2 regions of the Shigella sp. FC1967 genome follow, and region 2 is predicted to be linked to the other one. Evidence: predicted binding sites of a transcription regulator. Region 2 holds the regulator's gene; the other holds the start of a gene.
What was found. Region 2 encodes ArgR, which controls arginine synthesis, uptake and breakdown. Its sites were predicted from a motif close to ANTGAATAAAAATACANT; they were not measured.
Positions count from the first base shown of each region.

Region 1 (4,427 bases), on a different contig from region 2:
AGGGGGGGTTAACACTGGTTTTAAACCATAAAAATGGGCAAGTGATAGTAATATTTTTTATAAAAAAGAAAAAATAGACTATTTTTATTTTTACTAAAAAATAGTCTTGGGACTTTTAAGAGATAATTATTCTATTTTTATAAAAAAATGATCTGCCCTTGCGGGCAGAGAGTGAAAAGAATTAACGAATGACGGCGTGGCGTTCGAACTCTTTTTCACAATACTTGCAGGTTAATACAACATCTGAGGCCAGTTTTTTTACTCGGAAACTACTTTGTACTGGCTCGTTATGACTAATACAGTTGCTATTAGGACAAGGTACTACATCTTCAAGTAGCTCTGGTAAGCTTAATGCCATCTTATTAACGACTTGATAATCATCGATAATATTTACAGTTGCTTGAGGCGCATACATTGCTAAACGGTTTGCTTGTTCTGAGGTTAAAAAGACATTTTCAATTTTTATTAAGTCTTTCTTGCCTAAGTTTTCAGATGGTAAATTAAAGCCGACTGTAATTCTTTCGTCCGTTTCAGTTAAACGAAACAGGGAGAGAATTTTAAAGCCCACCTGCGCTGGAATATGATCAATAACAGTCCCACGTTTGATAGCTTCAACTTTTAGTTTGTGATCATGTGTCATGGTGTGCTCCTTATTAAAGAACTAAGTTTTTATTCAGAACTAAGGCAAGTAATGCCTGACGTGCATAGATACCGTTGCCTGCTTGTTGGAAATAATAAGCGTAAGGCGTTTTATCGACATCTGTTGTGATTTCATCAATACGTGGTAGTGGGTGTAGGATCTTGAGATTTTCTTTCACATTCACAAGGTCTGCACTGGTCAAGATAAATTGTGCTTTAACATTTGCGTATTCAGATGGGTCTAAACGCTCTTTCTGCACGCGTGTCATATAGAGGATATCCAGCTCTGACATGACTTCATCTACGGTTTCATGCTGGCTATATTCAACACCTTTTTCGTCCAGTAAGTGAAGAATATGTTCTGGCATGGCGAGTACTTTAGGGGCAATAAAATAGAGATGATTGCCTGTAAATTTCGCTAATGCTTGTGCTAGTGAGTGCACTGTTCGACCATATTTTAAATCACCAACCATTGCGATATTGAGATTATCTAAGCGACCTTGTGTTTCTTGAATGGTAAACAAATCCAGTAAAGTTTGTGTTGGATGTTGGTTAGCACCATCTCCAGCATTCAGTACTGGAATATCGCCCGCAAATTCAGAGGCTAAACGTGCTGCGCCTTCTTGAGGATGGCGAATAACAATGGCGTCAGCATAAGTACGAAGAACCGAAATGGTATCCGCTAATGTTTCACCTTTTTTACCCAGTGAAGTGTTGCTTCCATCAGAAAAACCGACAACTGATGCGCCTAGACGGTGGATCGCTGTCTCAAATGATAAGCGAGTACGTGTTGATGCTTCAAAAAAGCAACTCGCAATCACTTTGTCTTTCAACAATTCGTTGTTAGGTTGCTGTTTTAGTTTATTAGCAACGTGAAGAACAGACTCCAAATCTTCTCGGTCCAGATCATTGATGGAGATAATATGCTTTTGGTAGAGCGGATTAGTCATTAGAGTTCTCCTTTAGCGATGAATTGTGCGATAGAGGGTTTTTTATAGGCCAAAAAAAACCCCTCAATAAGAGGGGTTTTAAAAAATTGGGCTATTGGAAAAAAGAGAATGCGCTTGCGACCCGCTAAGGTGCTTGTTTTTGTTACAAATTGGAATAGGCGCTGTTTCATCTTTCCTCCTGACAAATTGTGGCGCATTATACGCATCTTAATGTTGCACGCAAGCGTTTGCTTTTATTTTTTACAAAAAAAAAATTTTTTAATTTAAAAATCAATAAGCTTGAGTTTGAACGAAGAAAACACCTATTTTTTATCAATAAAAAAAATAGGTGTTTTGCATGATTATGTATTTTAGAAAGGATTGGCAAGGGTAGCGACCATCACCGCTTTGATCGTGTGAAGACGATTTTCAGCTTCATCAAATACAATGCTGTGTTTTGATTCAAAAACCTCATCCGTAACTTCAAAACCCCCATATAGGTTAAATTCTTCAGCTAATGCTTTACCCATGGTTGTTTCTTCATCATGAAAAGCGGGTAAACAGTGAAGGAATTTAACGTCTGGATTGCCTGTTAATTTAATCACATCCATATTGACCTGATAAGGCTTGAGTAAAGCAATACGCTCTTGCCAAACTTCTTTCGGTTCACCCATAGAAACCCACACATCAGTGTAAAGAAAATCCGCATTTTTAACGCCTTCAGCAACATTTTCAGTGAGTGTGATATTTCCACCATTCTTCTTGGCAATCTCTTGGCATTGCGCCACTAAATTTGCTTCTGGCCAACATGCTTTAGGGGCAACGAGGCGTAAATCCATACCCGTTAATGCCGCCGCTTCCAGTAGGGTATTTCCCATGTTATTACGAGCATCACCAAGGTAAGCAAAGATCGTTTCTGATAACGGCTTAGCTTGATGTTCAGTGATAGTGAGTAAATCAGCTAATAACTGTGTTGGGTGAAATTCATTAGTTAAACCATTCCAAACAGGTACACCTGAATATTGAGCAAGGGCATCTACCGTTTTTTGACCGTAACCCCGATACTGAATACCATCATACATACGGCCTAGTACTCGAGCGGTATCTTTTATCGATTCTTTATGCCCAATTTGGCTTCCGCCTCCTAAATAAGTCACTCTTGCGCCTTGATCAAAGGCAGCAACTTCAAATGCACAACGGGTACGTGTTGAGTCTTTTTCAAAAATCAGTGCGATATTTTTTCCAGTAAGATATTGCGTTTCCTGACCTGATTTTTTAGCTTTTTTCAATTGTGCTGACAATGTAAGTAGTTGCTGAATTTCTGCAGGTGAAAAATCAAGTAAACGTAAGAATGATTTTTGATAAAAAGGGTTCATAGCGTAATATCCTATTATTGAATTTATATTCAATTTATATCAATAAATATTCATCATCAACCCCTAAAGGAAAACTTTTAATTTAAACAGTCTGCGATAAGGGTGGCATATTAAGTATGGAGTGTTGATTCGCCCTGTGGGAGAATGAAGAAGATACCTTTCAGACTATTGCGGAGCATGATTATGGCGGACAGCAAAGAATTAGCAGAACAACGTGAAGAAACACGTCTTATTATTGAAGAATTACTGGAAGATGGCAGTGATCCTGATGCACTGTATGCCATTGAGCACCATATTTCTTGTGAAAATTTTGAAACCCTAGAAAAAGCAGCAGTTGAAGTCTTTAAATTAGGTTACGAAGTCACTGAGCCTGAGGAAATCGAAGTCGAATCAGGTGAGATCTTAGTTTGTTTTGATGCAGTGAGTGAAAGTGGTTTGAATGCTGAACTTATTGATGCCCAAGTTGAGCAATTAATGAATTTAGCTGAAAAAATGGGTGTCTATTACGATGGTTGGGGGACTTATTTTGAAGATCCTGACGCAGAGTATGATGATGAAGACGGTGAAGACGAAGACGGCGAAGAAGAAGAGTCTGATAAGTCATCTCGCTTACATTAATTTTTGCTAAATGTTGTCCCTTGTACCTGAGTTATCAGTGCAAAATAATAGCACCAGCCACAAAAGTATTGCTTTGTGACTGGTGTTATTGGTTTTAGGGGAAGGTCATTAATTCATTACACCAAATATGCCATTGTCATAATCATCAAAAGCTTGTTGTAACTCTTCTTGAGTGTTCATCACAAAAGGCCCTTGGCCTGCAATAGGTTCATTAATCGGCTTACCCGTTAGAATTAAAACAATGGTGTCACCCATTGATTCTAATGTCAGTGTATCGCCATGATTATCTAACACTACCATATCGTGTTGGCGTGCAATTTCACTGTCATTGATATGTACCGCACCTTTCACCACAAACAGCATTGCATTGTGACCTTCTGGAATACGGTAATGTGAAACACCTGCGCGATTTAAACGCAGATCCCACACATTTAGCGGTGAGTAGGTCATTGCGACACCTTGTGTATTGGCGTAATCACCCGCAATCACTCTGACATAACCTTGGTTATTCGGTAATTCAACATGAGGGATATCCTCTGCTTTCAGCGCCTGATAACGAGGCTGTGTCATTTTGTACGCTGCTGGCAGATTCACCCAAAGTTGTACCATTTCCAAAACACCGCCTGCTTTGGTCATTTTTTCAGAGTGATACTCTTTATGCAAAATACCCGAAGCGGCAGTCATCCATTGCACATCACCTGCGGTAATAGTACCTGCATGACCTTTAGAGTCATGGTGAGAGACTTCGCCTTGATAAGCGATTGTCACGGTTTCAAATCCACGATGAGGATGAGCCCCTACACCACGGGCATTGGTAACAGGTTTAAACAGTGTTGGCTCGGCATAATCCATCAGCAGAAACGGG
Region 1 covers NZ_MIIZ01001276.1:585-5,011, reverse strand. The annotation lists gene pyrI (aspartate carbamoyltransferase regulatory subunit) at 182-640, opposite strand; gene pyrB (aspartate carbamoyltransferase) at 654-1,589, opposite strand; gene BHE89_RS24015 (hypothetical protein) at 1,589-1,759, opposite strand; gene argF (ornithine carbamoyltransferase) at 1,940-2,944, opposite strand; gene rraB (ribonuclease E inhibitor RraB) at 3,128-3,562, shown strand; gene BHE89_RS21040 (pirin family protein) at 3,671-4,427, opposite strand, start outside.
Region 1: argF (ornithine carbamoyltransferase) is a predicted target of ArgR. The motif match lies at 2,961-2,978, and genes of this name have one in related genera.

Region 2 (4,427 bases):
AATGTTTTTTTGTTCACCATTATTTAGTTGTTGGAATGCTTTCACCCAGATAACGAGTGGCTCCTCTTTTTTATTTAGTTTGTAATGTGCTAATGGCTCATAAAGTTCTAGAGCAATTAAAGTTTCTTCTGGTAAGCAAGAATAATGATATTCAACACCATTACCTTGCTTATTTTTTACATTTTGTTTTTGCCAAGACTCTCGTCTCGCTTTTGAATTTACACCTTGTGGTGATTTAGGTAATCCACCTATACCCGTCAATTCCTTTGCCGTATACCACTCTTTTTTTCATTATGTTTCTCTAAAATTGTTATCAACTTCAAAAAAGAAATTATTAAGAAAAAAAATCAGAAATCTTTTTTAGAAAAATAATGTTATTTTATTTTCTAAATAATCAGTTTAAATGCTTTAGGACATTTCTAATAAACTGTTATTTATACCACTAACACAGCAATCAATTTTTATAGAAAAAGGATTAAAAATGATTTCAAGGAAATCTGATTGGCATCCTGCCGATATTATTGCCGCACTTAGAAAACGAGGAACAACACTTGCTGCCATCTCTCGCCAAGCAGGGTTAAGCTCTTCAACACTTGCTAATGCGTTGTCACGCCCTTGGCCTAAAGGAGAGAAAATCATTGCTGATTATCTTGGTATCGCTCCTAGTGAAATTTGGCCTAGCCGTTATTTTCATCCTGAGACAGGAGAATTACTTGAACGAAAGATTCGTACCAAAACTAATAATTAACTAATAATTACATACATTATAATTAATAAAAAAAAAACCCTGATATAGTATCAGCGGTTTTTTATTTAAATTTGCATTATTTTTATAGCAAAAAAAGAATTTCTTTATTTATTAATAAATTCTTCACCAAGAATTATATCTTTTTTTCAATACATCTAACATGCCATTAAGAGATTGCATTTCAAAATCACTTAATTTACCAATAGATAAATATTCCTCTACACCATTTTTACCTAAAAGAATAGGTTGTGCGAAGAAACGAGCATATTCTCCGTCGCCTTCTGTGTAGGTACATTCAATAACATTTTTCTCGCCATTTAGGGCGCGAATTAATGAAAGACCAAAACGAGCAGCGGCTTGACCCATAGATAGTGTTGCTGATCCACCACCCGCTTTTGCTTCAACAACCTCAGTACCTGCGTTTTGAATACGTTTAGTTAATGCCGCGACCTCATCATCGGTAAATGAAACGCCATCAACTTGAGATAATAGAGGGAGAATAGTCACACCAGAGTGTCCACCAATCACCGGAACATTGGTTTTTTGTGGATCTTTACCTTTTAGTTCTGCAACAAAGGTATTGGCGCGAATAATATCAAGAGTGGTGATCCCGAAAAGACGTTTCTTATCATAAACGCCTGCTTTCTTAAGCACTTCTGCTGCGATAGCAACGGTTGTATTCACAGGATTAGTAATGATTCCGATAAGTGCTTTCGGGCAATTTTGTGCAACCTTTTCAATCAAGTTACGCACAATACCTGCGTTAACATTGAAAAGATCTGAACGATCCATGCCTGGTTTACGAGCAACGCCCGCAGAAATCAGGACAACATCAGCGCCTTTTAGCGCAGGAGAAGGATCTTCACCCGCAAAACCTTTTACAGTCACTTGAGTCGGGATATGGCTTAAGTCAGCTGCGACACCCGGTGTAACGGGAGCGATATCATATAAAGAGAGTTCACTACCAGCTGGAAGCTGATTTTTAAGAAGAAGTGCCAGTGCCTGACCAATACCACCTGCTGCACCGAGAACTGCTACTTTCATTCTGATACTCCTTAGTTTACGAGATAGTGGAACGCCTTCGAGATACTCACTCTTACGCAACTCACCTTTAAAAAAACAATTATTTAACAGTAACATTGCATAATAAGGCATTTACAGTGAAAAATAACACTTCGGTTATTCTAAACAAATTGCTTATCTGTTAATGAGATAGTGGACACTCTTTTGATAAATAATTTCAATAAATATGACAAAATGTTAAGTGCACCATCATCCTCGTGATAATCATTTAAGCTTATCATTTATTTAACAAATGCTTTACTTTCTTTAAATTATCACATTCACGCACTGTAAATAAAATTTTTTGTAGTACATTCTACTTTACAATTTTAAGGAGGCTATCACTCATCTTTCTTCGTCTTATGTTGCATAAAAATTCACTTCTCTGCATAATACGCAGGTTATTGATAACTCACTAAAGGTGAACTATGCGCATTCCTTCTAAGCAAGAAGACTTGGTTAAAGCGTTTAAAGCCCTGCTGAAAGAAGAAAAATTCAGTTCACAAGGCGAGATTGTGACTGCATTACAAGAGGCTGGATTTGATAATATTAATCAGTCAAAAATCTCTCGTATGCTAACAAAATTTGGTGCAGTAAGAACCCGTAACGCCAAAATGGAAATGGTGTATTGCCTTCCTACTGAGCTTGGCGTACCAACAGCAAGCAGCCCACTAAAAAATCTGGTACTCGATATCGATCATAATCATTCTGTTGTGGTGATAAGAACGAGTCCAGGTGCGGCACAACTTATTGCACGTTTATTAGACTCATTAGGCAAAGCAGAAGGGATCCTTGGCAGTATTGCAGGTGATGATACTATTTTCTCAACACCGGCACCGGGATTTTCCACAGAAGAATTACGAGATGCGATTCTAAATCTTTTTGATCAAGAATTATAATTAGCCTTTCGACAACTTCAAAAAGCAAGCCACTGAATTTTCAGTGGCTTGCTTATTTTTAATACTGTCTATCCGACTCTTTAGGCTGTGCTAATTTTGTAAGCAATTTTTCGTGAATACCGCCAAAACCGCCATTACTCATAATCAAAATATGATCGCCCGCTTGCGCTTCTTTCGCAATCATATCAACTAGCGTATCCAGATCTGAACTCCAACGAGCTGGCTGTACACAATGCTCAGCAATATCACTCACTAACCATTGAATATTAGGTGGCTGGAATAAAAAGACTTCATCAGCACGCCCTAATGCCGGGGCGATATCATCCTTGCTAATTCCCATTTTCATAGTGTTTGAACGAGGTTCTAATACGGCAATAATACGAGCGGTTCCACCAACTTTACTGCGTAACGCTTCAAGCGTTGCCAAAATCGCAGTGGGATGATGCGCAAAGTCATCATAAACACTGACTTGGTTGACCTCACCACGTAGCTCTAAGCGACGACGTGCATTAATAAACTTATCTAATGCTTCACAAGCATCAGCGGGTAAAACACCAACATGGTGCGCTGCAACAATCGCCATTAGACCATTTTGCATGTTGTGTTCACCTGAAAGTCCCCAAGACACTTCGCCGACTCGCTCACCTTTGTGGAATACCTCAAAATGACTACTGTCATTATTGAGTTTTTTGGCTTGCCAATCTCCTGTTTCACCTGTGAACTCTTGCTCACTCCAACATCCCATTCCAATGGTCTGTTTTAAATTCATATCGCTATCAGGCATGATAATTTTTCCTGTGCCCGGGACAATACGAACTAAATGATGGAATTGTTTTTGAATTGCCGCTAAATCATCAAAAATATCAGCGTGATCGAATTCAAGGTTATTTAAAATCAATGTGCGTGGAGAATAATGAACAAATTTAGAACGCTTATCAAAAAAAGCGCTGTCATATTCATCAGCTTCAATCACAAAGAAAGGACTTTCACCTAACTGTGCAGATACTTGGAAATTACCCGGTACACCGCCAATTAAAAAGCCAGGTTTATAACCGCAATCTTCTAAAACCCAAGCCAGCATACCTGCTGTTGTAGTTTTACCATGAGTTCCAGCGACGGCTAACACCCAACGTTCAGGTAAAATATAGTCATGTAGCCACTGAGGGCCTGAGGTATAAGGCAAACCTTTTTCAAGTACAGCTTCAACACAAGGGTTTCCTCGTGTCATTGCATTACCAATAATCACCATGTCAGGGGCAGGTTCTAATTGTTTTGGGTCATATCCCTCAATCAGTTCGATTCCCTGATTTTCTAGTAAAGTACTCATGGGTGGATAAACATTAGCGTCTGAGCCTGTAACTTTATGTCCCTTCGCTCTAGCGAGAATGGCAAGACTTCCCATAAAGGTGCCACAAATACCAAGAATATGAATGTGCATGAATTTCTGTCCAATAGCATGAAGTTGGTCACTATTCTAACGATCAAAAAGCAGATAAGAAACGGATTAACCTTTGAATCATCCGATTCTTTGGCTAAACTTGCCACCACCAAGGAGATTTTCTCTCCTTTTTTACTTTACCCACTCACATTCAGGACCTGCGTCATGAAAACATTAGGCGAATTTATCGTCGAGAAACAACAAGATTTTCCCCATGCAACGGGTGAACTTACTGCATTACTTTCAGCAATTAAGCTTGGGGCTAAAATTATCCACCGTG
Region 2 covers NZ_MIIZ01000133.1:2,340-6,766, forward strand. The annotation lists gene BHE89_RS01220 (DNA-binding protein) at 1-261, opposite strand, end outside; gene BHE89_RS01225 (helix-turn-helix domain-containing protein) at 482-748, shown strand; partial or broken gene mdh (malate dehydrogenase) at 853-1,792, opposite strand; gene argR (transcriptional regulator ArgR) at 2,239-2,709, shown strand; gene mpl (UDP-N-acetylmuramate:L-alanyl-gamma-D-glutamyl-meso-diaminopimelate ligase) at 2,768-4,147, opposite strand; gene fbp (class 1 fructose-bisphosphatase) at 4,313-4,427, shown strand, end outside.